2 regions of the Bacillus yunxiaonensis genome follow, and region 2 is predicted to be linked to the other one. Evidence: riboswitches for the same ligand, from Rfam matches in the RefSeq annotation. Region 2 holds a riboswitch; the other holds the start of a gene.

Region 1 (7,532 bases), on a different contig from region 2:
GTATTGCGATGGTTCACATAAAGGCAAATTTGAATCTGTTGTACGTGCACCGAAAGAATAAAAAACACGCGCACAAGAAAATGTGCGCGTATTTTTTTACATGCCCCCAATATAAAAACCAGCAAAAGCGCAACCAATACCTATTACATTACTCATAACAAAATATAGTAATGCCTTTTGCCCTTCTCGTTTATGTATAAGTTGTATCATTTCTAGTTGATATGTCGAAAACGTCGTGAATCCTCCCATAAACCCTGTACCACATAACAATACCCACATTTTAGCTACTTCAGCACCAAATAACATACCGAGTAAAAATGAGCCGATTATATTTATAAAAAATGTTCCATATGGAAAAACATTTCCGTACTTTTCTTTTGCTACAGTACTAATATAAAAACGTGCAATTGCTCCAAAAAAGCCCCCCATACCGACAAGTAGAATATTCATATATTTCCTTCTTTCCTCATACCGCGTTCATATAGCATATTCCCAACATAAAATCCGACAAAAGATACAAGTAATCCCCCTATCATACTCGCACTTACATATAAAAAAGCCATTGTAAGTGCTTGATGCCGTAACAACTGCAACGTTTCCACACTAAATGTCGAAAATGTTGTAAATGCTCCAATTATTCCTGTACCAACGGCACTTATCATAAGCGGTGAAACTTGTTTCATCCGAAAAACAGACATCGTTAAAAATGCTAATAAAAAACTACCGCTCATATTGGCTAGCCATGTTGCTAATGGAAAACCAGTCGAAAATGTTGGTTGAAATAATTGACCTACTCCATAACGCGCCAAAGCTCCGATAACACCGCCTATTCCTACAGCAATATATTTCTTCATACTCTCACCTCGGTTTAAATACTATATAATCCCTTAACTACACTAGTATAGTAAATTCATCTCCCTGCGAATGTCAATTTAGCTCCCTGTTTTATTTTCATGCAATTCTTCACATTCAAATATTTTTTATAGCCTTTTGTCTTTTTTGTGCTATAATGTGAGCAAACAGCATCCTTCGGGGTCGGGTGAAATTCCCAACCGGCGGTGATGAAGTGCACACTTCTAAGTCCGTGACCCGTTTTCAATTTGAAAACGGTGGATCTAGTGAGAATCTAGAACCGACAGTATAGTCTGGATGGGAGAAGGATATGTTTTCTAGTACGTATATAGGATACGCTTATTTCAGCATACGCATTTGTATTGTTTATTTTTAGACATACATATGTTTCTTTTCGTATACCATTTGTTTCTCTGCTGAAATAACACGATAACACTAGCATGTGAAAAATCGATATTTGCTAGGCTTCTTTTCTATGCAAACATATCAATAATTGCTAGGTTTCTTAAGTATACTCTCGTATCCTTCTTATATTTCTAGAAACATCGTCTCTCTCACCCCAAGGATTATGTCCTTGGGGTTTTTTGATTTTTTTAAGAGAGGTGATTTTATGACGGATCAAGAATATATGGCACTTGCTCTGCAATTAGCAAAAAATACCGCTGGTCAAACAAGTCCTAATCCAATGGTCGGTGCTGTTGTTGTAAAAGATGGAAATATCATTGGAGTAGGTGCTCATTTACGAGCAGGAACTGAACACGCTGAAGTTCACGCTCTTCAGATGGCTGGTGAACAAGCCCATGATGCAACAGTGTATGTAACATTAGAACCATGCAGTCATCACGGAAGAACGCCTCCTTGCTGCGATTTACTTATAGCCAAAAACGTCAAACGAGTGGTCATCGCAGTACTCGATAGTAATCCACTCGTTTCAGGCCGAGGTGTCAAACGTTTACAGGAAGCTGGAATTGACGTAACAATTGGTGTACTCGAAAAAGAAGCAAAAGAATTAAATCGTTACTTTTTTCACTACATGAAAACAAAGCGGCCATTTGTAACCTTAAAAACAGCAATGAGCCTAGATGGAAAAATCGCTACTCGTACAGGAGAAAGTAAATGGATTACAGGTGAATCATCACGAGCTGATGTACATCGTTATCGCCATACACACGATGCCATTCTCGTTGGTGTAAATACAATCATTGCCGATAATCCGCATTTAACAACACGCCTTGTAAATGGCGGAAAAAATCCGATTCGCATCGTACTTGATACACATTTACGAACTCCACTTTCCTCTCATGTGATTACAGACGGAGAGGTTCCAACGTGGATTATTGTTGGAAATGGCGTTTCCAAAGAGAAAATTGCAAAATTCCAATCTAATATGGTATCTGTGCTGCAGATGAAGACGAGTAACATTGAAATAAACGAATTGCTTGATCTTCTTGGAGAAAAAAATATTCTTTCTCTCTTTGTCGAAGGCGGACAAACTATTCATGCTAGTTTCTTAGAAGCAAAATGCTTTCATGAATTGATTACGTATATTAGTCCAAAACTAATTGGTGGTAAAGAAGCTCCAACATGGTTTGGCGGAAATGGTTTCACAAAACTGCAAGATGCACTTCCCTTACACATTCAATCGATGGAACAAATCGGAGATGATATAAAAGTAGTTGCTACTCCAAGAAAAGAGGTGCCTTATGTTCACAGGAATTGTTGAGGAACTTGGAACAATTGCTAACATGCAACAAGCCGGTGAAGCAATGCAACTTACAATTTCAGCACAAACAATTTTGTCAGATGTAAACTTAGGTGACAGCATTGCTGTAAACGGGATATGTTTAACCGTCACTTCTTTTACAACACACTCTTTTACCGTTGATGTCATGCCGGAGACGATGCGAGCAACTTCGCTGCAAACTCTTAGCCGCGGTTCAAATGTAAATTTAGAGCGCGCTATGAGTGCAAACGGTCGCTTTGGTGGACATTTCGTTACAGGACATATTGACGGTATTGGAACAATTATCGATAAAAGACGGAGCTATAATGCCGTATATTACAAAATACAATTACCAAATGAACTACTTCGTTATTGTTTACAAAAAGGATCTGTTTCCATTGACGGTACAAGTCTTACAATTTTTGGTGTCGATAACTCTTCTATCACAATCTCCCTCATTCCACACACGTTAAGTCAGTCAGTGATCGGAAAGAAAACTGTCGGCGATATCGTGAATGTTGAGTGCGATATGATTGGAAAATATATTGAACGTTTTATTACGCAGGCAACACCTAAAAAAAGCTCACTTACGGAAAGCTTTTTACAAGACAACGGATTTCTATAAGGGAGGAAATGAAATGTTTCATCGTATTGAAGAAGCACTAGAAGATTTAAAGCAAGGAAAAGTTGTCATCGTATGTGATGATGAACATAGAGAAAACGAAGGAGATTTTATTGCCTTAGCTGAGTACATTACACCGGAAACAATCAATTTCATGATTACACACGGGCGCGGTCTTGTATGTGTTCCGATTACAGAAGAATATGCCGATCGTTTGGAACTAAAGCCAATGGTTTCACATAATACAGATTCTCATGGCACTGCCTTTACAGTTAGCATCGATCACATTTCAACAACAACTGGTATTAGTGCTCATGAACGTGCGACAACCGTACGCGAACTACTAAACTCAGAGGCTAAAGCAAGTGATTTTAAACGTCCTGGACATATTTTTCCTTTAATCGCAAAAGCAGGTGGTGTCCTCCGCCGCGCTGGGCATACAGAGGCTGCTGTAGATTTAGCAAAATTATGTGGTGCAGAACCAGCAGGTGTCATTTGTGAAATTATAAATGAAGATGGTACGATGGCACGAGTTCCTGACTTATCAGAGATCTCAAAGCAATTTAATCTCAAAATGATTACAATTGAGGACCTAATTGCATATCGCCGTCGTCATGAAACACTTGTACAGCGCGAAGTGGAAATTACTTTACCGACGGAATTTGGTACATTCCAAGCAATTGGCTATTCCAATTCTCTTGACGATAAAGAACATATTGCTCTTATAAAAGGAGATATTTCAACAGGTGAACCAACGCTTGTACGTGTCCATTCTGAATGTTTAACTGGTGATGTATTTGGATCTTGCCGCTGCGACTGTGGTCCGCAGCTTCATGCAGCTCTCGCTCAAATTGAACGGGAAGGAAAAGGGGTTCTTCTATATATGCGCCAAGAAGGACGCGGCATTGGACTGCTTAATAAATTACGAGCATATAAGCTGCAAGAAGAAGGTTACGATACTGTAGAAGCAAATGAAAAGCTTGGCTTTGCAGCTGATCTTCGCGATTACGGTATTGGCGCACAAATTTTAAAAGATTTAGGATTAAAACAACTTCGTCTTTTAACAAATAATCCTCGTAAAATCGCGGGTTTACAAGGTTATGATCTAGAAGTTGTCGAGCGCGTACCGTTGCAAATGCCAACAAAAGAAGAAAATAAGGCATATTTACAAACGAAATCAACAAAATTAGGTCACTTATTAAATTTATAATAGATTAAGGGAGAGATATATTATGGTATTCGAAGGTCATTTAGTTGGTACAGGATTAAAAGTAGGTATTGTCGTTGGTCGTTTTAACGAATTTATTACAAGCAAGTTATTAGGTGGTGCATTAGACGGTTTAAAGCGTCATGGAGTAGAAGAAAACAATATTGATGTCGCTTGGGTTCCTGGTGCATTTGAAATTCCATTAATCGCGAAAAAAATGGCAAACAGCGGAAAATACGATGCAGTTATTACACTTGGAACAGTAATTCGCGGTGCAACAACGCATTATGATTACGTTTGTAATGAAGTTGCAAAAGGTGTCGCTTCCCTCTCATTACAAACAGAAATTCCTGTTATCTTCGGCGTATTAACAACAGAAACAATTGAACAGGCAATTGAACGTGCTGGTACAAAAGCTGGAAATAAAGGCTGGGAATCTGCTGTTGCAGCCATTGAAATGGCAAACCTATCCCGTCAATGGGCATAAAGTGAAACTTCCTTTTGTGAGGTGCTTTTCCTCACAAAAGGTTAGTTGAACCAATCGGGCTCTTACGGCTGGTTAGGTCTTCTTCCTGCTCTTACTTCTTACCAGCCGTTTGAGCGGGATAAAGTGAAACTTCCTTTTGTGAGGTGCTTTTCCTCACAAAAGGTTAGTTGAACCAATCGGGCTCTTATGGCTGGTTAGGTTTCGAGCAAACAACAAAAAGAGGCTTCGGCCTCTTTTTGCTTTCTCATTTTTTCTTTTCTCTGTTCCTCTTGCGTAATATGGAGCTCTCTACCCACTTCTTTTAAATCTTTTCCTTCTGTTTCAATTCCAAAATACTCAGCTTGATGCCGAAGATGCTGCTCAATTCTCGCTTGCATATCTTTCTGTTCAGGATTTTCAATTGCTTTCACTGGGTCTGCACTAATTGCTTTTAATAAAATAAGAAAGCTCATAACTGCTAATACATATTTATGCATGCAAATCTCTCCAAACCGTTGTTAATATCTCTCTTACTATGTACAATTGCGGAGCGGGAAATTCGGCAGCATTTCCTGGTCATCTTCTTACAAATTGAATAGCCACAGGGGTTATATACGTTTTATTACATTTTATTTACAAAAAAGAAAGCTCCTATATTAAGAGCTTTCTTTCCTAATCTTTATTACAACGCACATTCCTCAATTTCAAACCCTAAATCTTCAATCATTCCCCAGTCTGCTGTTGGTTCTTGGCCAGCTGTCGTTAAATAATCACCAACAAAGATTGAATTTGCAGCAAATAAACCGAGTGGTTGAACAGCGCGTAAGTTAATTTCGCGTCCACCAGAAATCCGAATTTCTTTTGACGGATTCACAAAGCGCATCATTGCTAATACTTTTAAGCACTCTATTGGTGTTAATTCTTTTTGCCCTTCTAACGGCGTTCCATTTACAGCAACAAGGAAATTACATGGGATAGAATCTGCATCTAAGCGTTTTAATTCAAATGCAATTTCTACACGTTGCTCCGTTGTTTCCCCCATTCCGAAAATAGCACCCGAACATGGTGATATACCCGCATGCTTCGCTTTTTCAACTGTATCAACACGATCGTCGTACGTATGAGTTGAACAAATACTCTCATAATTATCTACATGCGTATTTAAATTATGATTGTAACGATGCACACCAGCTTCAGCAAGACGCTGCGCCTGATCTTCATTTAAAAATCCTAAACAACAGCAAATTTTCAAATCAGTCGTATCACGGATTTCTTTTACCGCTCCAATGACATGTTCTACTTCATTATTAGTTGGGCGGCGGCCAGAAGCAACAATACAATATGTACCTGCCTTACGTCGAATCGCTTCATGTGCACCTTCTACAATCTTCTCTTGCGTTAACCAAGCATACTTATCAATTGGAGCCTCTGATACGATTGATTGGGAACAATACCCACAATCCTCTGGACATAGACCAGATTTCGTATTAATAATCATATTTAGTTTTACTTTTTTCCCGAAGTAATGATGACGAATCACATACGCAGCATTCATAATTTCTAAAATTTCTGTATCATTTGCCTGTAAAATATGAAGTGCCTCTTTTTTCGTTACAGCTCTTCCTTGTACGACTTCAGATGCGATTTGTTTCCAATCTGTTTTCGTTTGTATATGTTTCATTTATTCTCTTCCCCTCTTTTTTCATATAAGAAAATAAAGCATGATATGTTGCCGCAATTCTTCCATCTTCCATAAAATCTCGTTCATATATGCGAAGCATATTGCGAAAAATAGAAGGACTTTGACAATAGGATTCTTCGTTACTGTTCGTAGCCCCAACTTTACGAATGGATTGTAAAAAATCACGAACTGTAGTGAAGGTTTCTATGTAACATGTTTCAGCAACATGTATATCCCCTGTTATTCTTTTACACAACTCTTGCAACTGTAGTCCTGCTAAAAAAGTTTGGCCAACAGTTGTTGCATCATCTATTGCACACATTGTTTTTGCACGCTGAAATGATGTATGCAGCTCATGAAACGTTTTATATCCAAATGTTGAAAACAGCAGCACACCATCTTCACGTAAATTTTTATATAAATTCGCTAATGCAGCTGATAAATCATTTAACCATTGAAACGTTGCATTGGATATCATCACATCATATTGTTCATAAAGTTTAATATGTTCAATGTCTTCACATCGAAATGTAACAGACTCCACATTACACTGCGTTTTTGCTTTCGCAATCATACTTTCTGCAAAATCAACAGCTGTAATCGTCGCATTCGGAAAAGATGTCGCTAGTTTCTCTGTTACATAACCTGTGCCGCATCCAAGCTCTAAAATATGAATTTGCGCCGCTGCATCGTAATGTTCTTTCATATAAGCAAGCAGCTGGTCTGCCATCTTTTTTTGTACATTTGCATATTGATCATAGGATACAGCAGCTTGATTAAATCGTTTTTGTAATAACGTCTTGTTGATCATTTTGTTGTATCCCCCTTACAAACTGTAGAATTTCTTTAGCACATCGTTCTGCATGTGTAAAACAAAGTGCATGTCCAGCTTCTTCTATAATCGTTAGCAATGCATTTGTTTTTTCATTTATATACTGTGCTGCAGACAGAGGACAAATGGCATCAGCCTCTCCGTGAAGA
Region 2 (7,532 bases):
CGTTTAGCCCGCGCGAGGTTGTCCTACGTGTGAAAGCGGTTTTACGTCGCTCAGTTACAACGACATTCTTTACGCAAGATACGACAACAAAAGATGTTATTGTATTTCCTCATCTCACAATTGATAACGATGCACATCGTGTTACAGCTGATGGTGAAGAAGTAAATTTAACACCAAAAGAATATGAATTATTACTATTTTTAGCGAAAGCACCTGATAAAGTATTTGACCGTGAACAGTTATTAAAAGAAGTATGGCAGTATGAATTTTTCGGTGATTTACGTACAGTTGATACACATGTAAAGCGTCTGCGTGAGAAGTTAAGTAAAAAGTCAGCAGATGCAGCGAAAATGATTGTAACTGTATGGGGGGTTGGTTACAAGTTTGAGGTTGTGAACGATTAATGCTTTGGAAAAGTGTAGTAGGTAAGTTATGGCTGACGATTCTCCTCCTTGTTTCTTTTGTACTTGGTTTCGTTGCTATTTTACTTTCACAGTTTTTTGATAATTATTACGTAACAACGGGAGAAACGAGGCTTACAAAGGTTGCAACGAGTGTTTCGGAATTAATAGAAGAGGGGGCGGATGAGCAGACGATAGAACATATCGCATATAAATTTGCTGATCCCCTTTCACGTATTATTGTTGTTAAAGATAATAATGAAATATCTGCCTCCCCTGCTCAACAAGGATTAGCAACATTAACACTAACTGATTTAAAAAATGACAAAGAGTTACAAGCGGTATTTACAGAACGTAAACATGTACAAAAGATTAAAAACGTCCCAGATGAAAAAAATAAGAAAAATCCTGAAAATGATATTATGATTGTCGGGGTTCCGTTAAAGTCGTCAAAAGACGGTGCGGTCTTTGTATATCAATCGTTACAAGTACCAAAACAAGGAATAGAAAAATCGACGGATTTTATCTTTTTATCTGCGGGAATTGCAATTATTTTAACAACGTTCTTTGCCTTTTTCTTATCAACACGGATTACAGCCCCACTTCGTAAAATGCGCGAAGTAGCTTTTGAAGTAGCGCGCGGGAAATTTGATGCGAAGGTACCAGCGGTTTCGCAAGATGAAATTGGTGAACTTGCAACAGCTTTAAATCAAATGGGGAAACAATTGAAGTTTAATATTAATGCACTGCAACAAGAGAAAGAACAGCTTTCTAGTATTTTAAGTAGTATGGCTGATGGTGTTATTACGTTAAATCAAGAAGGAGAAGTCGTTGTAATTAATCCGCCAGCAGAGCGTTTCTTACAAGTATGGTATGAAGAAAAAGAGATAGAGTTAAGTGTGAGTTTGCCATCTGAGCTGGTTGAACTATTTCATCTCGTTGTAGAAAGTGAACAGCAACAAGTGATAGAAATTAATTTAGAAAAAGGTAATTATGTTGTACTGATGACACCGCTGTACAATCAGACAAAGATTCGCGGTGCTGTTGCGGTACTTCGTGATATGACGGAAGAACGCCGTCTTGAAAAAATGCGTAAAGATTTTATAGCAAACGTATCGCATGAATTACGTACACCAATGGTTATGTTGCAAGGGTATAGTGAAGCAATTTTAGATGACATTGTTCAAACGAAAGAAGAAGTACATGAATTTGTGCAAATTATCTATGATGAATCTGTACGCTTAGGCCGTCTTGTAAATGAATTATTAGATTTAGCTCGAATGGAGAGCGGTCACGTAGAATTACATATATCGGAAGTAGATATTGTTCCATTTGTTGAAAAGATTGCACGGAAATTCCAAGGGATAGCAAAGGAAAAAGAAGTGCAGCTAGTAGTTGATTTTCGCACTTCTATAGAGAAACATTCTTTTGATCCGGATCGGATGGAACAAGTGTTAACAAATTTAATTGATAATGCTTTAAGGCATACAAACGCGGGCGGTAAAGTATCGCTTATTATTGATGAGAAAAATAATGGAATTGTATTCGAAGTTGAAGATTCTGGAGTTGGTATTCCGGAGGATGATATTCCATTCTTATTTGAACGTTTTTATAAAGCGGATAAGGCTCGTACACGTGGAAAAACAGGTGGTACAGGGTTAGGACTTGCGATTGCAAAAAATATTGTGCGAGGGCATGATGGTAAGATTACAGTATCGAGTGTAGTAGATAAGGGGACAACATTCTCTGTATATTTGCCAACATAAAGTGAAACTTCCATCAGTGAAAGGGGGCTTTATCCCTCGCTGATGGAAAGCTCTCACCAATTGGGCTTTTATGGGCAGTTAGGCCCCCACCTATCTTCTTCGCTTTTTTCTGAATCGCGAGGTGGGGTCTTACTGCCTGTGAATAGTGGGATAAATATAATGAAATAATGTGTGGATTTTTAAGCTTATCTTTTTGATAAGCTTTTTTCATGGAAACGAAAAGGAATGTTAATATAAGAGAAAAATGAAAAAGAGAAATAAGGAGAGAAAATATGAAGCTATACACAAAAACAGGAGATAAGGGACAAACAAGTCTTATTGGAGGACGCGTAGATAAAGACAACTTGCGTGTAGAGGCATATGGAACAATTGATGAGGCAAATTCATTTATTGGACATGCGATGACATTGTTACACGGTGAATTGTTTCAAGACATTTACCAAGAACTTGAAAAAATTCAGCATGAGTTGTTTGATTGTGGTGGGGATTTAGCGATTGTGAAGAGAAAAATTCCGTATAAAGTAAAAGAAGATATCATTACTTTTCTAGAAGAAAGGATTGATATATATATCCAAGAAGCGCCGCCACTTGAGCGTTTTATTTTACCAGGTGGAAGCCAAGGTGCAGCTATTATTCACATTGCTCGTACTGTTATACGAAGAGCAGAACGTTGTATTGTTTCATTGATGAAACAAGAGGAGATTAATGAATATGTGTTGCAATACGTAAATCGCTTATCGGATTATTTATTTGCAGTTGCGAGAGTTGTGAACGCTCGTTCTAATGTAAATGATGTAGAATATGAAAGAAGTGCGATTGTATTTCGAGATAAGGAGGAGAAGAAAGAGAAATAGGCTCTTTCTTTTTTTTGTATACTTTTTGCTATAATCAACCACAATAGAGAAAGTGTGGTTGTTATTTAGAAAACGGAGGATTTACAATGAAAGCATTAAAAATCATTTTGCTTTTCTTTTGTGCCTTTTTTATTGCACAAACAGAAGGTGCTGCGGAAGGAAAGCGGTGGGCATGGCCAGTAGAGGGGAGAATTAGCGATTATTTTGGAACGAGAAACGGAAAACATTTTGGTATTGATATTGCTGCACCGATTGGTACTTCAATAGCAGCTATGCAAGATGGTATTGTAACAAGATCTTATTTTTCTGATAGCTACGGACATGTGGTGTTTATTAAACATGAAGATTATGAAGCTGTATATGCTCATATGAATAAACGACTTGTGAGAGAGGGAGATACAGTTTCACAAGGGCAAAAAATTGGCCAGGTAGGAAATACAGGACAATCGAATGGTGCTCACTTACATTTAGAAGTTCATAAAGGGGCTTGGACGATAGCGAAAACAAATGCAGTGGATCCACTGCAAATAATTCAAGAAAAGCCTAACACGGTAGCCTCTGCCTCTGTATATGTCGTACAAAAAGGTGACACATTGGTCAGTATTGCTAGGAAGTTCGGTACAACTGTTGAAGAATTGAGAGTGAAAAATCATTTGCAAAAAGATATGATTTATCCGTCGCAAAAATTACATATTAATTGAAAAAGAGCTAGGAAGACTAGCTCTTTCGCTTGTTACCAAAAAATAAAGATACATGTAAATCCAGTAATGATTAAATAGCTATAATAATAAAACACTTTCGCTCGTGTTTTTTCTTTTGTTCTAAATAGCACAAGAGTAGGTTCAATAAGACCGATAACGAAACAAAGAAGACCGAGCAGCATACAGCCGAGAGACAGCGAATACAAAGCAATTTGAATTTGAAATGGGAGGATAAATTTTAATAAAAATGCAATAAGTACAGTATAGCAAATGGTCCCAATATACATATTCAATGTTGTATTAGATCGATAACCAGGCAGTTTTTTTAAAAATGGTCTAGAAACAATCTCTGTTTCTAAAGATGTATAAGTTTGAATAATTTTTTCTGCCTTTTTTCCTTGATGAAAAAGAGAAAGAATCCAATTTCGTTCTCCTTGAAAGACGAAATGAGTTTTTGTTAAATAATGATCAATTTTGACTTTTTTCCAGCTTTTCCATGGATGTCTTTCGCAAAGTCTTAGTTTACTGTCTGATTTTTTATCATATTGATATACACTAATGCCATCTTTATCAAAAGCAGCATAATATGTATCTCTTGAGAATTTACCTGAGTCAAGAGGACAATAGAACAGCAATTCCTTTTTTAAATAAAAGTATTCTTTGCGAAGATTTTTTTTCATAATTTCTCGAATAGGCAGTTTTTTTTCTTTACTCATGACATTTCCTCCACTGTAAGAAAATGCTGTTTTTCTTAACAATATCATATCTTATCACTTTCATGTATAAATGACTAGAGAATTGTGAGCAAAAAAGAACAAACACGAAAATTTGTTCTTTTTTGTCATATTATTTACTTATTGTTAGAATAGCATGCAATTATGAAGAGTAATTGGAAAAGAAGCATTTTCATTCACATTGTTTTAAATTTGTTGTATAATGATGTGGAAAATAGAATATCGGTCTATCTTCGGGGCAGGGTGAAAATCCCGACCGGCGGTGATGAACATGTATTTTTGTTCTAAGCCCGCGAGCCGTTAAGGCAGGATTTGGTGCGATTCCAAAGCCGACAGTACAGTCTGGATGGGAGAAGATGGAGGTTCGAGCGTTCAAAAAAGATAAATATTTGAACGTCTCTTTAATGTGCCTAAAATTTCTCCCTTTGCGTTTCGAACGCGAAGGGTTTTTTCATGTTAGAATATATTTAGGCATAGCAGAGCCTTTCCACTTTCCATGAGATGATCGATGGAAAAGGAGAGAGAAACATGAAACAAAAGAAGAGTGTAGTACAAATGATGAGCGTGGCGATGCTAAGCAGCATTGCGTATTTATTAATGATGCTGGATTTTCCACTTCCAGGGCTGCCGCCGTTTTTGCAAATTGATTTTAGTGATATCCCAGCATTAATTGCAGCCATTATGTTTGGGCCAATTTCAGGTGTAATTGTAGAAGGGATAAAAAACGTCCTGTATTATGGCATTCAAGGAGATTTAACGGGCGTACCTGTAGGAGAAGTGGCGAATTTTGTGGCTGGATGTCTCTTTATTCTTCCGGCATCTCTTTTATTCCGTAAGCATCGCACAGTAAAAAGTTTAACAACAGGATTAATGTTCGGAACAATTGTGATGACAGTAATTATGAGTGTATTAAATTATTTCATCATTTTTCCAGCTTACACTTGGTTCTTAGGTCAACCTGCTATGTCTAACGGTGCAATGCGTCAAATAATTGTAGCGGGAATTTTACCTTTTAATATAATTAAAGGAATTATAGTAACAATTATTTTTGTTCCTTTATTTTCTCGATTAAAAGTATGGGTATTTGCGAAAATGAAAAATGCATAAATAGAAGGTTTTGCATCAGTGGAAGCTTTTTCTGCTGATGCTTTTTTATTTCGCGTTAAAGGGCAATAAGAGTTTGTTTGATGGGAATGACCATTAAGTTTAGGGTGAGTGACTAGTGAAAGTTGCACTTCATAGAAGAAAATAAAGTGTAAAAAAATACCCCTCATTATTTGAAGGGTATTTTTTAAGTCAACAATAAGACTATTCAAATTTTAACGCGTCACCGTCGAATGCTTCATCTGCCACTTTGATAGAATCAGTTGGGCAGCCTTCGAATGCATCCATCATATCATCGATTAATACATCTGGGATTTCAACGATACCTTTGTTATCGTCTAGTGTTACGAATGCAATACCTTCATCATCGTAATCATAAATGTCCGGCGCAGCTGCTCCGCAAGCTCCACATGCAATACAAGTATCTTTGTCAACGATTGTGTATTTTGCCATTTTGTATACCTCCTAAATAATATGTATATGTATATAAGAACACTGATGAAAAATTATAACCTTATTGTAAAACGGTTTTTGAAACTTTTCAATACAAAATTACAATGATAATTCTTATCAATTGAGTATGTCAACTAATTTCTATAGTTGTACATAAAATTTTAAAAATATCTAAATAGGATGCATTTTGTTACAATGAAAGTAGAAGTAGACTGAAAGGGTGGAAGAAGCGTTGCAGCTACAATATACTGTATTATACTGTTTAAAACAATTAAAAGGTGAACGAACAGTTTCTTCTATTTATCACCTTTTAAAAGGGAAACGTTCTTCACAAACATTGCAAGATGGGAATATGTTTCATCTTTCCTTTTTGTTTAGTGTATATAAATCTTTAAGACGACATGATTATGATAAACAGATTGAAGCGTTATTAAACAAGCAATTTATTACATGTGTGCATGAAAATACTTACATTTTATCTGAAATGGGAGAGAAGCAAGTAAACGAATGGGAAGAACTCTTTTCTTTCCCGAAATATTTACACGGTTTGCAATACGGCGAACTTGGAGAGAGTTTTTGGAAAAGGCTATCTTTGATTGTGCAAACTGTATCTAATTTGCAACAGAAATATGTAAAGTTCCTTCCAATTCAGCAAGATACAGAAATCACGATGTGGGTAAAACAATTTATTATGAACTCTTCTGTTTCGAGAGGACAACTAGCGGAACAGCTATATAAAGAAATAAATGAAATATTAATGTATGCTACCTCTCTAGAAGCAACCATTTTCGTATATCGTTTAACAGGATACCACCGTATTGGTTATACAACAGATCAACTTGGAGATATGGTGAAACAAGATGCGTTTCGAGTATATCTTTTATTTTGGGGAACGATTCATTTCACCATTCAATATGTACAAAATCAACAGCAGAAGTTTCCGTTATTGGCACAAATTATTGCGTATCCGAATGAAAAAGCAGATTTATTTAGTATATCAACACAAAAAACATATCAACTATGGAAGCAAGGACGAACAATGGAGGAAATTTCTAGGATAAGAAAATTAAAACTTGCGACAATTGAGGATCATATTGTAGAAATTGCATTGCGTGAAAAAGAATTTCAGGTGGAGCAATTTATAGAAAAAGAAAAAATGAAACAAATACAGAAAATGATTGAGGAGTTGCAAACGCGGAAGCTGCGAGTTTTAAAGCAAACTGCTGGGGAGCATGTTTCCTATTTTGAAATTCGTCTTGTATTAGCGCGAGTAGGGGGATTACATGAAGCTTGAAGATATTTTATATCAGTGGTTTGGATACAGGACATTTCGGCCAGGGCAAAAGGAAGTCATTGCAGACTTATTAAATGGAAATTCTGTTGTAGCGATGCTGCCAACTGGAGGGGGAAAATCGCTCTGTTATCAACTTCCAGGGTTGATACAAAATGGAACGGTACTCATTGTTTCACCGCTATTGTCATTAATGGAAGATCAAGTTACACAGTTAAAATACATGGT

The links. Region 2 has a riboswitch for FMN ahead of WAX78_RS13460 (ECF transporter S component). Riboswitches for the same ligand answer to the same signal wherever they lie in the genome.
Region 1: another riboswitch for FMN. It lies ahead of ribD (bifunctional diaminohydroxyphosphoribosylaminopyrimidine deaminase/5-amino-6-(5-phosphoribosylamino)uracil reductase RibD); the one in region 2 lies ahead of WAX78_RS13460 (ECF transporter S component).

The regions. Positions count from the first base shown of each region.
Region 1 is NZ_JBAWSV010000002.1:137,351-144,882, forward strand. Features, by position in the region: gene WAX78_RS06715 (CDGSH iron-sulfur domain-containing protein) at 1-61, shown strand, start outside; gene crcB (fluoride efflux transporter CrcB) at 97-450, opposite strand; gene crcB (fluoride efflux transporter CrcB) at 447-854, opposite strand; FMN riboswitch at 1,022-1,165, shown strand; gene ribD (bifunctional diaminohydroxyphosphoribosylaminopyrimidine deaminase/5-amino-6-(5-phosphoribosylamino)uracil reductase RibD) at 1,463-2,575, shown strand; gene ribE (riboflavin synthase) at 2,556-3,200, shown strand; gene WAX78_RS06740 (bifunctional 3,4-dihydroxy-2-butanone-4-phosphate synthase/GTP cyclohydrolase II) at 3,214-4,407, shown strand; gene ribH (6,7-dimethyl-8-ribityllumazine synthase) at 4,430-4,891, shown strand; gene WAX78_RS06750 (hypothetical protein) at 5,086-5,367, opposite strand; gene bioB (biotin synthase BioB) at 5,553-6,551, opposite strand; gene bioC (malonyl-ACP O-methyltransferase BioC) at 6,505-7,362, opposite strand; gene WAX78_RS06765 (alpha/beta fold hydrolase) at 7,328-7,532, opposite strand, start outside.
Region 2 is NZ_JBAWSV010000004.1:260,747-268,278, forward strand. Features, by position in the region: gene resD (DNA-binding response regulator ResD) at 1-404, shown strand, start outside; gene WAX78_RS13440 (ATP-binding protein) at 404-2,167, shown strand; gene WAX78_RS13445 (cob(I)yrinic acid a,c-diamide adenosyltransferase) at 2,440-3,021, shown strand; gene WAX78_RS13450 (peptidoglycan DD-metalloendopeptidase family protein) at 3,108-3,722, shown strand; gene WAX78_RS13455 (hypothetical protein) at 3,755-4,438, opposite strand; FMN riboswitch at 4,682-4,818, shown strand; gene WAX78_RS13460 (ECF transporter S component) at 4,985-5,563, shown strand; gene WAX78_RS13465 (ferredoxin) at 5,765-6,013, opposite strand; gene WAX78_RS13470 (YpbB family protein) at 6,246-7,307, shown strand; gene WAX78_RS13475 (RecQ family ATP-dependent DNA helicase) at 7,297-7,532, shown strand, end outside.